Regions from separate parts of the Pseudomonas sp. E141 genome, predicted to be linked through region 3. Evidence: predicted binding sites of a transcription regulator. Region 3 holds the regulator's gene; each other region holds the start of a gene.
The links. The regulator sigma-54, encoded in region 3, starts transcription at its own class of promoters, with help from an activator protein. The targets are predictions, from matches to a motif close to ANTGGCATNNANNTTGCTNT.

Region 1 (5,091 bases), 1.9 Mb from region 3:
GCCAAGGCCTCGCTGCTGGAGGTGCCCGAGGATGAAAAGGCACCGCTGCTCGAAGGCATCTATCGCACCCGTCTCAAGACCCAGCCACCGGTCGAATGGACGCAACTGGATAAAAAGGCCCGCACGGAAAAACTGCGCGAAGGCGTGATCTCGTTCTGGAGTGGCAACGAAGTGCTGTTGCGCCAGCTGGGACAGGAGCGCGCCAGCAGCATCAAGGATTTCCTGGTGGACAAAGGGCAATTGGCCGATGACCGTGTGTATTTCATCGACGCCAGCCTCGGTCAGGCCGAAAGCGACGGGCGCGTGATCACCCCCATGCATCTGGATGCCGAATAAGATGAAACGTCTGTACGGGCTTAGCCTGATCTTGCTGCTCGCCAGCGGCCAGACGTCGGCAGCCGATACATTGCGCTGTGGCAGCCAGTTGATCAGCGTCGGTGACCGCTCCAGCGAAGTCCTGCAAAAATGCGGGCAACCCGCGGCGCGGGATGACCTGGGCTACAAACGCAGCGTCAATCGCCGGGAAGAATACCCGGTGGAAGAATGGACCTACGGCCCCAACAGTGGCATGTACCAGTACCTGCGTTTCGAGGGGAATCGGTTGGTGCAGATCACCAGCAAGCGGGGGCGCTGAGCGGTTCTGTCATTCAGTTGAGATGGCGTGGGATGTGCCGCCGCCAATCGCAAGCAGGCTCCCTCCCACATTCGAACGCATCTTGCCGAAGAAGCTCGTCCACTGTGGGAGCGAGCCTGCTCGCGAAATCGGCCAGTCGATTTCCCAGATGGGTCCCTGAATACTTTTCCATTGCGCAATAGAACAGGCCCCCGGCACGAATGCCGGGGGCCTGTAATGGCCACTTCCGTGTGGCCTTCGCATGAACTCCAAAGCAACGGCAAACGTATGTCTCAGCCCGCTTGCCGTGCCTTCTCCCGGTCCAGGCGAGAAGCCTTGAGTCTTACTCGGATTTCAGGCCGTCAGCCGAAACGTCTCGGACGCCTTTGATTTTCTTGGTAATCGCCACGGCGGTGTCTTTTTGCGCGTCGGTCAGAACAGTAGTCGACGACAGCGACACTACGCCTTTATTGGTTTCTACCTTGATATCGGAACCTGGGATGCCTTTTTCAGTGACCAGATCGGCTTTGACCTTGGTGGTGATCCAGGTATCAGAAACATCTTCTTTGGCTTCTGTCACTTCACCAGCAGCCAGCATCATCGGAGCCTGAGTTGCTTGAGTGGTCTCGGCGAAAGCGCTAGCCATGGTCAGAGTCAGGGCGGTGGCAGCTGCGGCAGTGATAGCGAACTTCTTCATACGAGTAACTCCTGTTTTTCTCAAAAACTGCCGGAGGTGTTTCCCGGCAGGGTTATCAGGAGTAGTGCGAAGGCTGTGCCAGTTTTCACGAAGTAATTAATTCGTTTTAAATCAAGCGGTTAAGCGAAGCGGAGGTTTTCGCAATCATGCAAAATGCATGAAGAGGCGATTCTGGACATGCAACTTGCGGGTTTTGGACTCTTTTCTAAGCTTATGAATTACGAAGGGTTTTCTCTAAGGCCCGAGATTATTCCCGCTGAGCGCCCAACCTCTAAAAAAAGGGCCGCCACGCAGCCCAGACAAATCAGGTTCGAACTCATTAACCTCCAGTAGGCGTACCTCCAGTAGCCGCAGCAGCACCACCAGTGCACCCGGCAGGCAGGAACTCCTGAGCAGCCGTGGAACCGCATGTCCAGACGCCCGTCGCAGACCGACTTAAGGTGATTGTTTGACCAGCCACTGGAGCAGGCGCATTACGAAGGACACACGCGATGGAGCCTGTTCCAGCGGAAGCAGTGCCAGAGGCGCTCATCGTGCAGTTGCTGGTAGAGGCAGTTCCCCCGATAAGGTCTAAGGTTGGGTTGGTACCCTGGTTCATAGTGTCCTCGAACGGCACCTTCAACGCGGACGCTTCCGCCAGCCCCGCCGTAGCCTTCGCCCGCGCTTGATACTTGGAATACTGCGGCAACGCAAACGTCGCCAGGATGCCGATGATCGCTACAACGATCAGCAACTCGATCAAGGTAAAACCGTTTTGCTTATTCATAGATAATCTCCAAAGCATGAGGTGGAGTCTCATGACCTGAGGAGGCCATTGCATGGCATGTGCCAACCCTGTCGCGCCCGCTGGCAAGGGACTTCGACCCGCCGCGTCCCTATGTCCTACCCCAACAAGCGCACTATCTGACGTTTTTTGTCACTGCGCCCCGCTGGTTTGGTCTGGATGCTTGACTAGGCTATAAGTCATGAACTGTCCGCGTCCGGGATTCCCATGAATGACATCGCCTTAAGCGGTCTGGCCAAGCAATTGGTGCTGGCCGAACTGATCACCGAGCAAAGTGCGCAGCAGGCGTACCAACAAGCCCAAAGCAGTCGCATGCCCCTGGTCAGTTACCTGGTGCAGAACAAACTGGTCCAGAGTCGCCAGGTGGCGGAAATTGCCTCGGAGCATTTCGGCGTGGCCCTGCTGGACCTCAACAGCCTGGACAAGGAAACCCAACCCACCGGCCTTGTCAGCGAAAAACTGGTGCGCCAGCATCACGCCCTGCCGCTGTGGCGGCGTGGCAACAAGCTGTTCGTGGGCATCTCCGACCCCACCAACCACCAGGCCATCAATGACATTCAGTTCAGCACCGGCCTGACCACCGAAGCCATCCTGGTGGAGGACGACAAGCTCAGCGACGCCATCGAAAAGTTTTTCGAATCCACCAGCACCGGCCTGGAAGGCATGGGCGATGTCGACCTCGACGGCCTGGACATCGAGTCGATCGATGATCACAAGCAAGACTCCATCGCCGGCCAGGACACCGACGATGCGCCGGTGGTGCGGTTCGTCAACAAGATGCTGCTGGACGCGATCAAGGGCGGCTCCTCCGACCTGCACTTTGAACCCTATGAAAAAATCTATCGGGTGCGGGTGCGTACCGACGGCATGCTGCGAGAGGTGGCCCGCCCGCCGATCCAGTTGGCCACCCGCATCGCCGCGCGCCTGAAGGTCATGGCCAGCCTTGATATTTCCGAGCGGCGCAAACCCCAGGACGGGCGCCTGAAAATGCGCCTGTCGAAAAACAAGTCCATCGACTTCCGGGTCAACACCCTGCCGACGCTCTGGGGTGAAAAAGTGGTGATCCGGATCCTCGACCCCTCCAGCGCGCAGATGGGTATCGATGCCCTGGGCTACGAGCCGGACCAGAAAGAGCTGTACATGGCGGCGCTCAAACAACCACAAGGGTTGATCCTGGTGACCGGGCCCACCGGCTCTGGCAAAACCGTGTCGCTCTATACCGGGCTGAATATCCTCAACACTGTGGACATCAATATTTCCACCGCTGAGGATCCGGTGGAAATCAACATGGAAGGCATCAACCAGGTCAACGTGAATCCGCGCCAGGGTCTGGATTTCGCCCAGGCCCTGCGCTCGTTCCTGCGCCAGGACCCGGACGTGATCATGGTGGGCGAGATCCGCGACCTGGAAACCGCCGAAATCGCCATCAAGGCCGCCCAGACCGGACACATGGTGCTCTCCACCCTGCACACCAACAGCGCCGCCGAAACCCTGATCCGCCTGCACAACATGGGCATTCCCGGCTTCAACATCGCCACGGCGGTCCACCTGATCATCGCCCAGCGACTGGCGCGCAAGCTGTGCCCACATTGCAAAAGGGCCATCGAGATTCCCGAAGAAACCCTGCTCAAGGAAGGCTTTCCGCGGGAACGCATCGGCTCGTTCACGATCTATGAGCCGGTCGGTTGCGAACAGTGCAACAACGGCTACAAGGGGCGCGTGGGGGTTTACGAAGTGGTCAGGAATACGCCCGAGCTGCAACGGCTGATCATGGCCGAGGGCAACTCGTTGGAAATCGACCTGCAAATGCGCAAGGACGGTTTTAATGACCTGCGCGCCTCGGGACTGCTCAAAGTGATGCAAGGCATCACCAGCCTCGAAGAAATCAACCGGGTCACCAAGGATTGAACATGGCGGTCAAGGCAATAAAAACCGACGTTTTCACGTGGGAAGGCAAAGACCGCAAAGGCACGAAAATGACCGGCGAACTGACTGGGCAGAGCCCGGCCCTGGTCAAGGCCCAGTTGCGCAAACAAGGCATCAACCCAGGCAAGGTTCGCAAGAAGTCCACCTCGATATTCAGCAAGGGCAAGCGTATCAAGCCATTGGATATCGCCCTGTTCACTCGTCAGATGGCGACCATGCTCAAGGCCGGCGTGCCCTTGTTGCAGGCGTTCGACATCATTGGCGAAGGCTTCGACAACGCCAACATGCGCAAGCTGGTGGACGAGGTGAAACAGGAAGTCGCCGCCGGCAACAGCTTCGCCGCGTCGTTGCGCAAGAGCCCGCAATACTTCGACGAACTGTACTGCAACCTGGTGGACGCCGGTGAACAGGCCGGCGCCCTGGATACGCTGCTGGAGCGCGTCGCGACCTACAAGGAAAAAAGCGAAGCCCTCAAGGCCAAGATCAAGAAAGCCATGACCTACCCCGCGGCCGTGGTGCTCGTCGCCGCCGTGGTCACGGGTATTCTGCTGGTCAAGGTGGTGCCGCAGTTCGAATCGGTATTCTCCGGGTTCGGCGCCCAACTGCCGGCCTTCACGGTGATGGTCATCGGCCTGTCGGAGTTCATGCAGCAGTGGTGGTGGATGCTGCTGGGCGGCGCGGTGGCGGCGTTCTTCGGTGTCAAACATGCACTCAAGCGCTCCCAGGGCTTGCGTGACTGGCGCGATAAATGGCTGCTCAAACTGCCGCTGATCGGCACCCTGATGTACAAATCCGCCGTGGCCCGCTACGCCCGGACCCTGTCCACGACATTCGCGGCCGGCGTGCCGCTGGTGGAAGCCCTGGACTCGGTATCAGGCGCCACCGGTAACGTGGTGTTCAAACGCGCGGTACAACGCATCCGGCAGGATGTCTCGACCGGCATGCAGTTGAATTTTTCCATGCGTGCTTCAGGCATATTCCCGAACATGGCGATCCAGATGACCGCCATCGGCGAGGAGTCCGGCGCGCTGGACGACATGCTCGACAAAGTGGCGAGCTTTTATGAAGCCG
Region 2 (5,091 bases), 3.0 Mb from region 3:
AAGACCTTTGGGGCAAGTGAGGAAGAGTTCGAAACGATCGGACATGGGATTTCCAGAGCCTTTGGCTAAGTGGACCGGGCAACGCATTGCCGGGCCGGGTTCAATCAGGTGCTTTTCTCAAGAGCACCCGTGTGGCACGAAAGTGTGCCGTGCCGCCCTCGCCGCTCAGGTTAAAAGAGCTTAGAGGCGAGGGCAGATAAAAAATTCTGTGCAACAAATTGTGAAAACTCGACCCTTTCGTCGAATAGTACCCGAGTGCAACGGGGGGACATTCTCATTCGCCTGAGGGCTGCACCCTTCGATGCAGGGCCGATCATACAGGGGTCTTGCCTGAAAGCGGGTGACGAACATCATGTTACTTATCGCCCTAACATCTTTATTGTTACGTGCTTATGACAAAACGATCATTCCATCCATGTGACGCTTTGGTTAGAACTCAACACAGGTTGACGTCGCAACGGCGTCAACACCTCGGCTCGTCACGCCGGCAACGAGCCACCAACGGCAGAATGATTCTGCCCCGGCCTCAATAGAGGTCGACGCTAAGCAACAGTCAACAAGTGAGGGCAACACCCTATGAGAAGACTTAAGCGTGATCCGTTGGAAAGAGCATTTTTACGCGGTTACCAATATGGCGTTGGTGGTAAATCCCGTGAGCTTTGCCCCTTTACTCTACCGTCGGTACGTCAAGCCTGGATCAATGGCTGGCGAGAAGGACGCGGCGACAATTGGGACGGTATGACCGGCACTGCGGGTATCCATAGACTCAACGAACTTCACGCCGTCGGCTGACACAGGGCTTAACACTCAAGAACTCGACAATTTGATACTCACATCGATTTAACCACGCACGTCCCATCCGGACGGCGGGCTTCGGCCCAGGGGGCTCCTTCGAGGAGCCCTTTTTAATGCCTGGGTTTCATGAACACTGCAAAAAGCTGGGCTGTGAATACAGTTGTGGCGAGGGGATTTATCCCCGCTGGGCTGCGCAGCAGCCCCTCAGAGTGTCAGGTTTAACGAGTGAGCTGTTTGGGGCCGCTTCGCGCCCCAGCGGGGATAAATCCCCTCGCCACAGTTGAATCGCGTTGCACCTTGAGAATCAACGCAGTGCAGCAATCGCATCCACCGATTCCCGAATCAACGCCGGCCCCTTATAGATAAAGCCCGAATAAATCTGCACCAGGCTCGCGCCTGCGCTGATTTTTTCGGCAGCATGCTTGCCCTCGGTGATGCCACCCGCCGCGATGATCGGCAAGCGCCCCGCCAGTTCGGCGGCCAGCACTTTCACGGTATGGGTGCTCTTGTCCCGCACCGGCGCACCGGACAGCCCGCCCGCCTCGTCGGCGTGTTCCACCCCTTCGACGCCTTCGCGACCCAGCGTCGTGTTGGTGGCAATCACCGCGTCCATTCCGGTGTCGATCAGGGCCTGGGCCACCTGTGCGGTCTCTTCGTCGGTCATGTCCGGGGCGATCTTGATGGCCAGTGGCACATGCTTGCCATGGATCACCGCCAATTCGGCGCGACGTCGAGCCAGGTCAGCCAGCAGTTGCTTGAGCGAATCACCAAATTGCAGGCTGCGCAGCCCCGGAGTGTTCGGGGAACTGACGTTGACGGTCACATAACTGGCGTGGGCGTAGACCTTGTCCAGGCAGATCAGATAATCGTCAACCGCGCGCTCCACCGGTGTGTCGAAGTTCTTGCCGATGTTGATGCCCAGCACGCCCTTGTACTTGGCGGCAGCCACACGCCCCAGCAAATGGTCGACGCCCAGGTTGTTAAAGCCCATGCGGTTGATGATCGCCTCGGCTTGCGGCAGGCGGAAAATCCGTGGCTTTGGGTTGCCCGGCTGGGCACGCGGGGTGACGGTGCCGATTTCGACGAAACCGAACCCCAACTGGGCAAAACCGTCGATGGCCGCGCCATTCTTGTCCAGGCCCGCCGCCAGCCCGACCGGGTTGGGGAACTCAAGCCCCATCACATTCACCGGCAATTTAGCCGGCGCCTTGCACAGCAGACCATTGAGGCCCAAACGTCCACCCGCACCGATCAGGTCCAGGGACAGATCGTGGGAGGTTTCCGGGGAAAGTTTGAACAGCAGTTCACGGGCCAGGGTGTACATGGGCGGCTTGGACTCAGGCGACGAAATGAGGCGGCGATTATAGCCGGGCTACGACGACGCACGCGAGGCGCCTGCACAAAACAGCGGCGATGGCATATGCCTTGCACCACTTGCGTTCATCGGCACCCATGCCAACGACGGAATGAGTGCCACACTGTATTTGAAGGACAACGGCGTCGTCATCCGGCCTTGCAAACGTCCGGATACGGCGCCTTTTTTTGTGGAAAGGTGATGCGCGATGAATGAAGTTCCAGCCAACCCCCTGGCCTGGGTCAACGGCAGCGATGCCCCGGAAAAGAGCGCGATCAATCTTGGCTTCATGGCCTTGAGCGACTGCGCGCCGCTGGTGGTGGCCGCCACCCAGGGCTTTGCCCAGCCTTACGGGCTGACTTTGAACCTCAAGCGCCAAGCGTCCTGGGCCAACCTGCGGGACAAGCTGGTCAGTGGTGAAATCGATGCCGCCCACAGCCTGTATGGCCTGATCTACGCGGTGCACCTGGGCATCGGCGGGGTCGCGCCGACCGACATGGCGGTGTTGATGGGGCTGAACCAGAACGGCCAGAGCATCAACCTTTCCCATGGCTTGCAGGCCCAAGGCGTGACCAGTCCTGAGGCACTGGAACAGCATGTGCACCAAACTCGCCCGAAACTGACTTTCGCCCAGACCTTCCCCACTGGCACCCACGCCATGTGGCTCTATTACTGGCTCGCCGCTCAAGGCATCCATCCGCTGTCGGATGTCGACAGTGTGGTGGTACCGCCGCCGCAAATGATCGCCCACCTGCAGGCCGGACGGATCGACGGGTTCTGCGTGGGCGAGCCGTGGTGCGCCAGTGCGGTCAAACAGAACCTGGGCTTCACCCTGGCGACGACTCAAACCATCTGGCCCGATCACCCGGAAAAAGTCCTCGGCTGCACCCGTGCATTCGTCGAGCAATACCCCAATACCGCCCGCGCACTGGTGATGGCGATCCTGCAAGCCAGTCGCTTCATTGAGCAAAGCACCGAGAACCGCCGCAGCACCGCACAACTATTGAGTGCCCCCGAATACCTGGACGCACCGCTGGATTGCATCGAGCCGCGCCTGTTAGGGATTTACGCCGACGGGCTGGGCAACAGCTGGCAGGACCCTCACGCGATGCGTTTCCACGGCAACGGCGAAGTGAACCTGCCCTACCTGTCCGATGGCATGTGGTTCATGACCCAGTTCCGCCGCTGGGGCCTGTTGCGTGAAGACCCGGATTATCTGGCCGTGGCACAGCAAGTCCAGCAGCTCACGCTATACCGTCAAGCCTGCGCGGCACTGGACATCGCCGCCCCCCGCCAGGACATGCGCAGCAGCCAATTGATCGACGGCACCATCTGGGACGGCTCGGATCCGGCCGCTTATGCCAAAAGCTTCAAACTGCACGCTTTGAGCGATGCGGCTCCCCTCTTCGCCAGCCGCTGACAGGAGCCACGACCATGCTGCGTATCCTGCTGATCAACGACACCGCGAAAAAAGTCGGCCGTCTCAAAGCGGCCCTGATTGAGGCCGGGTTCGAAGTCATCGATGAATCCGGATTGACCATCGACCTGCCGGCACGCGTCGAAACAGTGCGTCCGGACGTGATCCTGATCGATACCGAGTCACCCGGACGCGATGTCATGGAGCAAGTGGTGCTGGTCAGCCGCGACCAGCCACGACCGATCGTCATGTTTACCGACGAGCACGACCCGGATGTAATGCGCCAGGCGATCAAATCGGGCGTGAGCGCCTACATCGTCGAAGGCATCCACGCCGCGCGCCTGCAACCGATCCTCGACGTGGCCATGGCCCGCTTCGAAAGCGACCAGGCCCTGCGCGCCCAGCTCCTGGCCCGGGACCAGCAACTGGCCGAACGCAAACGCATCGAACTGGCCAAGGGCATGCTGATGAAGATGAAAGAATGCAACGAAGAACAGGCCTACACCCTGATGCGCCGCCAGGCCATGAGTCGCCAGCAGAAGCTGATCCAGGTGGCCGAGCAGATCATTGCGATGAATGAGCTGCTCGGCTGAAAGCCTTGCAGCGCCTGGCCCGGCGCTATCGCGAGCAGGCTCGCTCCCACAGATCCTGTGGCCACTGGAACTCCAATGTGGGAGCAGGCCCGCTCCCACAGGTTTCATGGCCACTGAAGATCCACTGTGGGAGCGAGCCTGCTCGCGATAGGTCTCACACTGCTCCCCTGTTGGCACAGTTCTCGCTTTAGCAAAGCCACAGGTAACCAACGGCGGTTGCCCCACCTACGACAAAGACGTCGCACACCCTCCTCGCCCCCTGGCGATTCGGGTTGCGGCGTTTTTTTGTTTTGATCCCACAGTCCGGGGTCGGTGGTGCAGCCACAGGCGGCGCACTGCTTCAAGGCACTGACTCATTTCTCGAGACTTTTACAGCTGAGGTGCGCGATGAATTCAAGCTTCTGGAAATCCGGCCACACCCCGACACTGTTCGCGGCCTTCCTCTATTTCGACCTGAGTTTCATGGTCTGGTACCTGCTCGGTCCACTGGCGGTGCAGATCTCTGCCGACCTGCACCTGACCACCCAGCAACGCGGCCTGATGGTGGCTACGCCGATCCTGGCCGGTGCCGTACTGCGCTTGTTCATGGGCCTGCTGGCCGACCGGATTTCACCGAAAACCGCCGGTATGGTCGGTCAGGTGATTGTGATCGGTGCACTGTTCTGTGCCTGGAAACTGGGCATCCACAGCTACGAACAAGCCTTGCTGCTGGGGCTGTTCCTGGGCGTGGCCGGTGCGTCATTCGCCGTGGCCCTGCCGCTGGCCTCCCAGTGGTATCCGCCACAGCACCAGGGCAAGGCCATGGGCATTGCCGGCGCTGGTAACTCGGGCACCGTACTGGCTGCGCTGATCGCACCGGTAATGGCAGTGGCATTCGGCTGGAGCAACGTGTTCGGTTTCGCGCTGATCCCGCTGATCGTGACCCTGATCCT
Region 3 (5,091 bases):
AACGCTTGAGCAGCGTCTCCTCATCGGCATCCAGATACAGCACATCGCACTGGATGTGCCGATTGCGCACTTCCGCGAGCAGCTCCGGGAACCGCGACAGGTGGCTCGGCAGATTACGTGCATCGATGGAGACCGCCACCAGCGGTTGCGCCAGTTCGGTATGGATCAGGGCGCGCTCGGCCAGTTCCGGCAGCAGGCCGGCCGGCAGGTTGTCGATGCAGTAGTAGCCGCTGTCCTCAAGCACGTTAAGCGCCGTGCTTTTACCGGAGCCGGAGCGTCCGCTGACAATGATCATGCGCATGTTTAATGACCGTTCTGCTCGTCCAGGACAACCTGATACAAGGCTTCGTTGCTCGGCGCGCTGCGCAATTTCTCGCGCACTTCCTTGCGGTCCAGCATGCTGGCGATCTGGCGCAGCAGCTCAAGGTGCGCATCGGTCGCCGCTTCCGGTACCAGCAGTACAAACAGCAGGTCGACCGGTGCGCCGTCGATGGCGTCGAAATCTATGGGTGCTTCAAGGTGCAGCAGCGCACTGATCGGCGCTGTACAGGCCTTGAGGCGGCAATGGGGAATGGCGATACCGTTGCCAAAGCCGGTGGAGCCCAGTTTTTCACGGGCAAACAGGGCCTCGAAGACATCCTGCATTTCCAGATCCGGTACCTCTCGGTGGATCAGGTTGGCAATTTGTTCGAGGGCTTTCTTTTTACTGCCACCCGGCACGTTCACCTGGGAACGGCCGGGGGTCAGGATGGATTCTAGTCGGATCATGGATTAGGGGGGTTAACGACCGGTCGCGCCCTGGAGGAGGCTCTGGGTCTTTTCCTTATGCTTTTTGAGTTGGCGATCCAGCTTGTCGGTCAGCAGGTCAATCGCGGCATACATGTCTTCATGCGCAGCATTGGCAACCACTTCTCCGCCGGGGATATGCAACGTGGCTTCGATTTTCTGCAGCAGCTTCTCGACGTTCATCGTGACTTGCACGTTGGTGATCTTGTCGAAATGCCTCTCCAATCGTTCGAGTTTTTCGCCGATGTATTCGCGAAGAGGTTCGGTCACTTCCAGTTGGTGTCCACTGATGTTGACTTGCATACAGCTTCTCCTTCGTTGCCAGTGCATAAAGCGGCAGGCAGAAATGCCTGCCACTGGAACGCTGTGGCGTGGCCTGTTACATCAACCGCTTGCGTTCGCTCGAAGGTGCGATCCCGAGGGATTCACGGTATTTGGCGACGGTACGGCGGGCCACCTGAATGCCTTGTGCCTCCAGTAAACCAGCGATCTTGCTGTCACTCAACGGCTTTTTCTGATTTTCCGCGGCCACCAGTTTTTTGATGATCGCGCGGATGGCTGTGGACGAGCATTCACCGCCTTCGGAGGTGCTGACGTGGCTGGAGAAAAAGTATTTCAGTTCATATATGCCCCGGGGGGTATGCATGAATTTCTGGGTGGTCACCCGCGAAATCGTCGACTCGTGCATGCCCACTGCCTCGGCAATGTCGTGCAGGACCAACGGCTTCATGGCTTCGTCGCCGTACTCCAGGAAGCCGCGCTGATGCTCGACGATCTGGGTGGCTACTTTCATCAGGGTTTCGTTGCGGCTTTGCAGGCTCTTGATGAACCAGCGCGCTTCCTGCAACTGGTTGCGCATGAAGGTGTTGTCGGCGCTGGTGTCCGCGCGCTTTACGAAACCGGCGTACTGGGCGTTCACCCGCAGCTTGGGCACCGATTCCTGGTTCAGTTCCACCAGCCAGCGGTCGTTGTGCTTGCGCACGATCACGTCGGGAACCACGTATTCGGGTTCGGTGGACTCGATCTGTGAACCTGGGCGCGGGTTGAGGCTCTGGACCAGCTCGATCACCTGGCGCAGTTCATCTTCCTTGAGCTTCATGCGACGCATCAACTGGCTGTAGTCGCGACCGCCCAGCAAGTCGATGTAATCGGTGACCAGTCGCTTGGCTTCGGCCAGCCAAGGCGTCTTGGCGGGTAACTGACGCAGTTGCAACAGCAGACACTCGCCCAGGTTGCGAGCACCGATGCCGGCGGGTTCGAACTGCTGGATGCGGTGCAGGACGGCTTCGATTTCGTCCAGCTCAATGTCCAGCTCGGGGTCAAAGGCCTCGAGGATTTCTTCAAGCGTCTCGTCCAGGTAGCCCTGATTGTTGATGCAGTCGATCAGCGTCACGGCAATCAGACGATCGGTATCGGACATCGGCGCCAGGTTCAGTTGCCACAGCAAGTGGCTCTGCAGGCTTTCGCCGGTGGAGGTGCGGGTAGTGAAGTCCCACTCGTCGTCATCGCTGCTGGGCAGGCTGCTGGCGCTGGTCTGGTAGACGTCTTCCCAGGCAGTATCCACGGGCAGATCGTTGGGGATGCGTTCATTCCATTCGCCATCCTCAAGGTTATCCACCGTCGGGGCGGTTTCCTGATAGGACGGTTCCGGGATTTCGGTGTTGGTCTTTTGCTCGACGTTATCGGCCAGCGGATCGGTGTTGTCGAAGTCGTCGCCTTCTTCCTGGCGTTCGAGCATCGGATTGGACTCCAGGGCCTCCTGGATTTCCTGTTGCAGGTCCAGGGTCGACAATTGGAGCAGGCGGATGGCCTGTTGCAGCTGCGGTGTCATCGTCAGCTGCTGGCCCATTCTCAAGACTAGCGATGGTTTCATGGCTGGGGCTTAACACCTTATTCGCCGGCGCACATGCGCCATCCACTACAGGGCGCCGAAGCGCCAAACTTAAGCAAATTATATGCCTGAAACTGAAGTGTTTGCCTAGGGCGTCACGTAATAAAATTAGCGACGCCGAGGTGATTGACCAGACACTTTTCGCTTACAGGCGGAACTCATGGCCCAAATACACTTCCTTGACCAGTTCATTGGCCAGGATGGTCGCGGAGTCGCCTTCGGCAATCAACTGGCCATCATTGACGATATAGGCGGTTTCACAGATATCCAGCGTCTCGCGAACGTTGTGGTCGGTGATCAATACGCCGATGCCCTTGGCCTTGAGATGGTGGATGATCTGCTTGATGTCGCCGACCGAAATCGGATCCACGCCAGCGAATGGTTCGTCCAGCAGGATGAATTTCGGTGCGGTGGCCAGGGCGCGAGCGATTTCCACGCGGCGCCGTTCGCCACCGGACAGGCTCATGCCCAGGTTGTCGCGGATGTGGCTGATGTGGAATTCCTGCAGCAGGCTTTCCAGTTCCTGGCGGCGACCGGCTTTGTCGAGTTCCTTGCGGGTCTCGAGGATCGCCATGATGTTGTCGGCAACCGACAGTTTGCGGAAGATCGACGCTTCTTGCGGCAGATAGCCGATACCGGCCTTCGCCCGGCCATGCATCGGCTGGTGGCTGACGTCCAGGTCGTCGATCAGGACGCGGCCTTGATCGGCCTGAACCAGGCCGACGATCATGTAGAAGCAGGTGGTCTTGCCCGCGCCGTTGGGGCCGAGCAGGCCGACGATCTGGCCGCTGTCGATGGACAGGCTGACATCACGCACGACTTGGCGGCTCTTGTAGCTCTTGGCCAGGTGCTGAGCTTTCAGAGTTGCCATTACTGGGCCTTCTGCTCGTCGGTTTTCTTTTTCGGCTGGATGACCATGTCGATCCGTGGACGCTGCTCGGTGACCTTGCTGCCAGTGGCGCGACCGGCGCTGGCCAGCTTTTTGTTCGTGTCGTAGACGATTTTCTCGCCCTGGGTGGTGTTGCCGTCCTTGTCGATGACCTTGGCGCGATCGATCAGCACCACGCGGTCTTTGGCGGCGTGGTACTGAATGGTTACCCCGTAGCCTTGAACCGGCTTGGTGTCGCCCGCGGTTTGCATCTGCTCGAAGTAGGCCAGGTTGCCCACCGAGGTGACGACGTCGATGTCGCCGGACTGGGTGCGGGTGATGGTCACGGTGTTGCCGGTGACCTTCATCGAACCCTGGGTGATGATCACGTCACCTTTATAGGTGGCTACACCGTTCTTGTCGTCCAGTTGGGCGTCGTCGGCCTGGATGCGGATAGGCTGGTCGCGGTCGGTGGGGAGGGCCCAGGCGCTCGCGCTTCCCAGTGCTGCGCCCAGACTGAGCAAAATAGGGAGGGTTTTAGCGAGCTTCATACTGTCCTCTTACGTTCGATAGCAGGTGTATCCTGCTTTCCTTCAAATACGCTTTCATTCCCGTGCCGGTCGACACACCACCGGCGCCGTCGATTCTAACGGGTTGCTCGGTCTGCGCATATTCTCGCTGCGGGAAGACTGTCATACGACTGCTGGTAATGATGGTCGTACGGTTCTTCTCATCGGTCCGGGCGATGCGTACCGAATCAATCAGTTCCACTTCGGTGCCGTCGGGATTGACCTCGGCGCGTTCGCTCTGCACGTGCCACGGAAACTCGGTGCCCCTGAACATGTTCAGGTCTGGCTTGGTGACCAGTGTGATTTCGCTGGCCTTGACGTGGTCGACTTTGTCGGACGTCATTTCATACTGCACTTTGCCATCGGGCAGGTATTGCAGGGTATGCGTGTTGGTCGCATACCAGTCGATATCATTTTCCTGGACCTTGACCGCAGGGCGGTCGAGGAAGCGTTCCGGGCTGATGTTCCAATACCCGACCGCCGCGAAAATCGCTGCGATGCAGCCGAACACCACGATGGTGCGAATTTTCTTGCTTAGCATAAATGACTCACAGATACGCGGCGTTGGCCGCCTCGAGGCGGCCTTGGGCGCGAAGGATCAGTTCACAGAATTCACGGGCGGCCCCTTCGCCGCCTCGCGCCGTGGTGATGCCGTGGGCGTGCTCGCGCACGAAGCCGGCCGCGTTTGCCACCGCCATGCCCAGGCCGACCCGACGAATCACCGGCAGGTCCGGCAGGTCGTCACCGAGGTAGGCGACCTGTTCATAGCTTAGGTTGAGTTGCCCCAGAAGCTCGTCCAGCACCACCAGTTTATCTTCACGTCCCTGATAAAGGTGGGGGATGCCGAGGTTCTTCGCGCGCCGCTCGACCACCGGGGTCTTGCGGCCACTGATGATGGCGGTCTGCACGCCAGCGGCCATCAGCATCTTGATGCCTTGGCCGTCGAGGGTGTTGAAGGTCTTGAATTCGCTGCCGTC
Region 4 (5,091 bases), 580 kb from region 3:
ACAGTCTAGGGAACACCGTGGGCAAGCGCCAGCTCTCTACCCATTTCCACCCGATCGCTACATAGCCACTTCCACATGGCCTGGGGCCATTACCTGCGCCTTGATAACGCGTTGGGAATTAAGGTTTTTTACCCGAATCTGTTCTCGCATGCCGCCGTTGGACAAAGCCTCGCCCGGCATCCGCACGGCCAGGGTCCCGCTGCGGGCGGTGATGACCACCTGATCGCCCTTGCGCACCACTTCGGCTTGTTCCAGGTGGACCAGGGTAATGACCTGGTCGGCGACCATTGGTCGGACAAGTTTCTGACCGATGGCCTGATCGACGGAGGTCAGGAATCCCTGGTTGATCTGGCTGACATCCCGTTCACGCAGTGTCACGTCCTGAGGCTCGACGATCCCGGCCCGCTTGAGCGGACGGGTGGTGGTGACGATTTCGCGAAACAGGCGCACTTGAGCGGGCACGAACACCGTCCAGGGCGCGGCGCTGTCGCACCGCAGCTTCACCGTGACCCGGCCCAGTGGTCTGGCCGGGCTCTCCAGAGACGCAGTCAATTCCTTGTCACACATGGGCATGCGCAGGCGCGGGTCGAGCTGGTTGACTTCGATTTCGTAGCGACCTTCGGTTTGACTGGTTGCCAGGTAGTCTTCTACGGTGAATTCAAGAAAGCCCTGAGTGACGCCGATAAGGAGATCAGGCAAGGTAACCGGAACAGCACCAAAGGCAGGGCCGCCCAAAGCGAGCAGGCAGGCAGCCAACAGTGCACCGAGCCAGTGGCGGCAGTGAGTGGTCAGGCGTCGAAAAAATGTCGTTTGTGCGTTCATGCCGGTTCAATAGCAAGCCCCGTGCCGTTTAGTGATGAATGCGCGTCGGACACATTAGCGTTAGGTAGGAGTCAGGGCATGGCGGGAGTAATGGATTCGGTGAACCAGCGCACTCAGCTGGTCGGTCAGAATCGCCTGGAGCTGTTGTTGTTCCGTCTCGACGGCCAACAGATGTACGGGATCAACGTATTCAAGGTTCGCGAGGTGCTCCAGTGCCCGAAGCTGACCCTGATGCCCAAGTCCAGCCCCGTCGTGTGCGGTGTGGCCAATATCCGCGGAGCGACCATCCCGATTCTCGATCTGGCGATGGCGACCGGTTCGGGCCGGCTTCTGGATCAGAGCAATCCGTTCGTGATCATCACCGAGTACAACACCAAGACCCAGGGCTTCCTGGTGCGCTCGGTGGAGCGCATCGTCAACATGAACTGGGAGGAGATCCATCCGCCGCCCAAGGGTACCGGTCGCGATCACTACCTCACGGCGGTGACCCGGGTCGATAACCAGTTGGTTGAAATCATCGACGTGGAGAAAATCCTCGCCGAAGTGGCGCCGACCCCGGAAACGATTTCCGTGGGGGTGGTCGACGCCGAAACCCAGCACAAGGCGATTTCGCTGCGGGTGCTGACGGTTGATGATTCTTCGGTGGCACGTAAGCAGGTGACCCGTTGTCTACAAACGGTCGGTGTCGAAGTGGTAGCGTTGAACGACGGACGCCAGGCCCTGGATTACCTGCGCAAGCTGGTGGAAGAGGGCAAGAAACCGGAAGAGGAGTTTCTGATGATGATCTCCGACATTGAAATGCCGGAGATGGACGGGTACACCCTGACGTCGGAAATCCGCAACGACCCGCGCATGCAAAAGCTGCATATTGTCTTGCACACCTCGTTGTCCGGTGTTTTCAACCAGGCGATGGTCAAGAAGGTGGGGGCCGATGATTTCCTGGCCAAGTTCCGGCCCGATGACCTGGCTTCCCGGGTAGTCGAGCGCATCAAGGCTGCAGAATAAAGGTTGGGCGCGTTGTGCGCCCGGCAAGTCAATACGATGAAAGAGGCGGTATTTTGTCTACGGGTAATTTGGATTTCGAACAGTTCCGGGTCTTCCTGGAAAAAGCCTGTGGCATTTTGCTTGGTGAAAACAAGCAATACCTGGTGTCGAGCCGTCTCAATAAGTTGATGGAGCAACAGGGCCTGAAATCGTTGGGCGAACTGGTCCAGCGCATCCAGACCCAGCCGCGCAGTGGGTTGCGCGAGATGGTGGTGGATGCCATGACCACCAACGAAACCCTGTGGTTTCGCGACACCTATCCGTTCGAGGTGTTGAAGAACAGGGTGCTGCCGGCGGCCATCAAGGCCAGTCCGGGGCAACGCTTGCGGATCTGGTCGGCGGCCTGTTCGTCGGGACAGGAACCCTATTCGCTGTCGATGTCCATCGATGAGTTCGAGCGGACCAATATCGGCCAGCTGAAAATGGGCGTGCAAATCGTCGCCACCGATTTGTCCGGAACGATGCTCAACAACTGCAAGACTGGCGAATACGACAGCCTGGCCATCGGCCGCGGCCTGTCGCCTGATCGCCTGCAACGCTACTTCGACCCCAAAGGGCCGGGTAAATGGGTGGTCAAGGCGCCGATCAAGAACCGCGTGGAATTCCGCTCGTTCAACCTGCTGGACAGCTACGCCAGCCTGGGCAAGTTCGACATCGTGTTCTGCCGCAACGTGCTGATCTACTTCTCTGCCGAAGTGAAAAAAGACATCCTGCTGCGCATCCACAGCACGCTCAAACCGGGCGGCTACCTGTTCCTCGGCGCCTCCGAGGCATTGAACGGTTTGCCGGACCACTACCAGATGGTGCAGTGCAGTCCTGGGATCATCTATCAGGCGAAGTGATTTGCTTGGGTTGGGAAAAAAACGGGAGTCCGCAAAGGCTCCCGTTTTTTTTGCCTGCCGGTTTTTTCCAATGCACCACAGCCTCCTGTGGGAGCGAGCTTGCTCGCGATAGCGGTATTGCAGACGCCATCAATGTTGACTGACACACCGCTATCGCGAGCAAGCTCGCTCCCACATTTGATCCCCATTGCCTGGGTGAAAGCGGCAGAAAAGCGGCAGCCAGCGGAAACCGATTGCCGCTTTTCTGGCATTGCCGCTTTGCCGATGCCCGCAAAGCCCCGGTTTATGGGCTTTTTGAAAGTGGCACGACGCTTGCTATGTCCATCGTACGTAAATTCTGGTCACCCGAAGGTTTCCAACATGAGCATCAGTTTCGATAAAGCGCTCGGCATCCACGAAAAGGCCCTGAGCTTCCGAGCCCAGCGTGCCGAAGTCCTGGCCAACAACATCGCCAACGCCGACACCCCGAACTTCAAGGCTCGGGACCTGGACTTCTCCAAAGTGCTCGCCGAGCAGAACGAGAAGGCCAAGAACGGCCACTTCGCCCTGAACATGACCAACAGCCGTCACATCGAAGCCGAAGGCCTGGGCAATGCCGATGAGTCGCTGATGTACCGCACGCCGATGCAGCCTTCGATCGACCAGAACACCGTGGACGCTCAACTGGAACAGTCCAACTACACGGAAAACTCCGTGAACTTCCAGGCCAGCTTCACCCTGCTCAATAGCAAATTCAAAGGGCTGGTATCGGCCCTGCGCGGAGAGTAAGTCATGTCGATTGCGAGCGTATTCAACATTGCCGGCAGCGCCATGAGTGCCCAGACCACGCGTCTGAACACCGTCGCCAGTAACATCGCCAACGCCGAGACCGTGTCGTCGAGCATCGACCAGACCTACCGTGCCCGTCACCCGGTGTTCGCCACCATGTTCCAGGGCGGCCAATCCGGCGGCAGCGACTCGCTGTTCCAGGAGCAGGACGCCGCAGGGCAGGGTGTGCAGGTGCTCGGCGTGGTCGAAGACCAGAGCAACCTCGACGCACGCTACGAGCCGAACCACCCGGCCGCCGACGCCAAGGGCTACGTCTATTACCCGAACGTGAACGTCGTTGAAGAAATGGCCGACATGATTTCCGCCAGTCGTTCGTTCCAGACCAACGTCGAAATGATGAACACCGCCAAAACCATGATGCAGAAGGTCCTGACCCTCGGTCAGTGATAAGGGGCGAGTCACATGAGCGTCACCAACACCACCAGTGGTTTGAGCCTCAACGAGATTCTGGCCAACTCCTCGGTCAAGACCAACACCACCACCGATGGCCTGGCCTCGGCGACGAATGCGGCTACCGGTTCCAAGGAGCTGGGCAAGGATGCGTTCCTGCAATTGCTGGTCACCCAGCTGAAAAACCAGAACCCGCTGGAGCCGCAGGATAACGGCGAGTTCGTTGCCCAGTTGGCGCAATTCAGCAGCCTGGAAGGCATCACCACACTCAACGAAACCGTGAGCGGTATTGCCGGCAACTACAACTCGTCCCAGGCCCTGCAAGCCTCGTCACTGGTGGGCCGTTCGGTCATCGCCCCGGGTGACAAGGCTGTGGTCGACACCTCCAAGAGCCTCAACGGCACGGTGGTGGTACCGGCCTCGGTGTCTTCGCTCGCGATCAAGATCGCAGACAAGGACGGCAAGACCGTCCGTACGATCGAGCTGGGCAGCCAGAATGCCGGTAATTCGGCCTTCATCTGGGATGGCAAGAACGATGCGGGCACCACCCTTGAGTCGGGTACTTACACCTTCACCGCTTCGACCACTATCGACGATAAGCCCGTGTCGCTGATCACCAACCTGCCGGCGACCGTCAGCAGCGTGACGATCAGCCAGACGGGCGGTGAGCTGATGCTCAACCTGGCCGGGCTGGGCAGCATCGCCCTGTCCAAAGTACAAACTATTGGTATGTAGAGCCGACTAAACCGGCAAAAGGAGTGCAACATGTCTTTCAACATCGGCCTTAGCGGTCTCTATGCAGCCAACAAGCACCTGGACGTGACCGGCAACAACATCGCCAACGTGGCGACCACCGGTTTCAAATCGTCCCGTGCGGAATTCGAAGACGTCTACTCGGCCACCAGGCTGGGCAGCGGCACCAAGACCGTCGGTAACGGCGTGCGCCTGGCCAACGTCTCCCAGCAGTTCAGCCAGGGTGACGTCAACAACACCGGCAACGTGCTGGACATGGGCATCCAGGGTTCGGGCTTCTTTGTCCTGAGCAACGACGGTTCCCTGAGCTACACCCGTGCCGGTACGTTCAAGACCGACAAGGAAGGTTTCATCACCAACAGCGATGGCACTGCGCGTTTGCAGGGTTATGGCGTGGATGCCAATGGCAACA

Region 1: GKKCFE_RS02625 (pilin) is a predicted target of sigma-54. The motif match lies at 2,124-2,143, and genes of this name have one in related genera.
Region 2: GKKCFE_RS07330 (CmpA/NrtA family ABC transporter substrate-binding protein) is a predicted target of sigma-54. The motif match lies at 2,208-2,227, and genes of this name have one in related genera.
Region 4: flgB (flagellar basal body rod protein FlgB) is a predicted target of sigma-54. The motif match lies at 3,008-3,027, and genes of this name have one in related genera.

Annotation. Positions count from the first base shown of each region.
Region 1 is NZ_CP084024.1:597,754-602,844, reverse strand. It holds gene GKKCFE_RS02640 (DUF748 domain-containing protein) at 1-336, shown strand, start outside; gene GKKCFE_RS02635 (DUF2845 domain-containing protein) at 338-634, shown strand; gene GKKCFE_RS02630 (BON domain-containing protein) at 957-1,310, opposite strand; gene GKKCFE_RS02625 (pilin) at 1,630-2,076, opposite strand; gene pilB (type IV-A pilus assembly ATPase PilB) at 2,302-4,002, shown strand; gene GKKCFE_RS02615 (type II secretion system F family protein) at 4,005-5,091, shown strand, end outside.
Region 2 is NZ_CP084024.1:1,619,841-1,624,931, reverse strand. It holds gene rlmKL (bifunctional 23S rRNA (guanine(2069)-N(7))-methyltransferase RlmK/23S rRNA (guanine(2445)-N(2))-methyltransferase RlmL) at 1-45, opposite strand, end outside; gene rmf (ribosome modulation factor) at 577-792, shown strand; gene GKKCFE_RS07335 (quinone-dependent dihydroorotate dehydrogenase) at 1,100-2,119, opposite strand; gene GKKCFE_RS07330 (CmpA/NrtA family ABC transporter substrate-binding protein) at 2,358-3,569, shown strand; gene GKKCFE_RS07325 (ANTAR domain-containing response regulator) at 3,584-4,159, shown strand; gene GKKCFE_RS07320 (nitrate/nitrite transporter) at 4,547-5,091, shown strand, end outside.
Region 3 is NZ_CP084024.1:4,805,741-4,810,831, reverse strand. It holds gene rapZ (RNase adapter RapZ) at 1-301, opposite strand, end outside; gene ptsN (PTS IIA-like nitrogen regulatory protein PtsN) at 304-768, opposite strand; gene hpf (ribosome hibernation-promoting factor, HPF/YfiA family) at 781-1,089, opposite strand; gene GKKCFE_RS21520 (RNA polymerase factor sigma-54) at 1,166-2,659, opposite strand; gene lptB (LPS export ABC transporter ATP-binding protein) at 2,823-3,548, opposite strand; gene lptA (lipopolysaccharide transport periplasmic protein LptA) at 3,548-4,096, opposite strand; gene lptC (LPS export ABC transporter periplasmic protein LptC) at 4,083-4,655, opposite strand; gene GKKCFE_RS21500 (KdsC family phosphatase) at 4,663-5,091, opposite strand, start outside.
Region 4 is NZ_CP084024.1:4,226,638-4,231,728, reverse strand. It holds gene flgA (flagellar basal body P-ring formation chaperone FlgA) at 58-822, opposite strand; gene GKKCFE_RS18935 (chemotaxis protein CheV) at 901-1,827, shown strand; gene cheR (protein-glutamate O-methyltransferase CheR) at 1,881-2,708, shown strand; gene flgB (flagellar basal body rod protein FlgB) at 3,069-3,476, shown strand; gene flgC (flagellar basal body rod protein FlgC) at 3,480-3,923, shown strand; gene flgD (flagellar hook assembly protein FlgD) at 3,939-4,661, shown strand; gene flgE (flagellar hook protein FlgE) at 4,692-5,091, shown strand, end outside.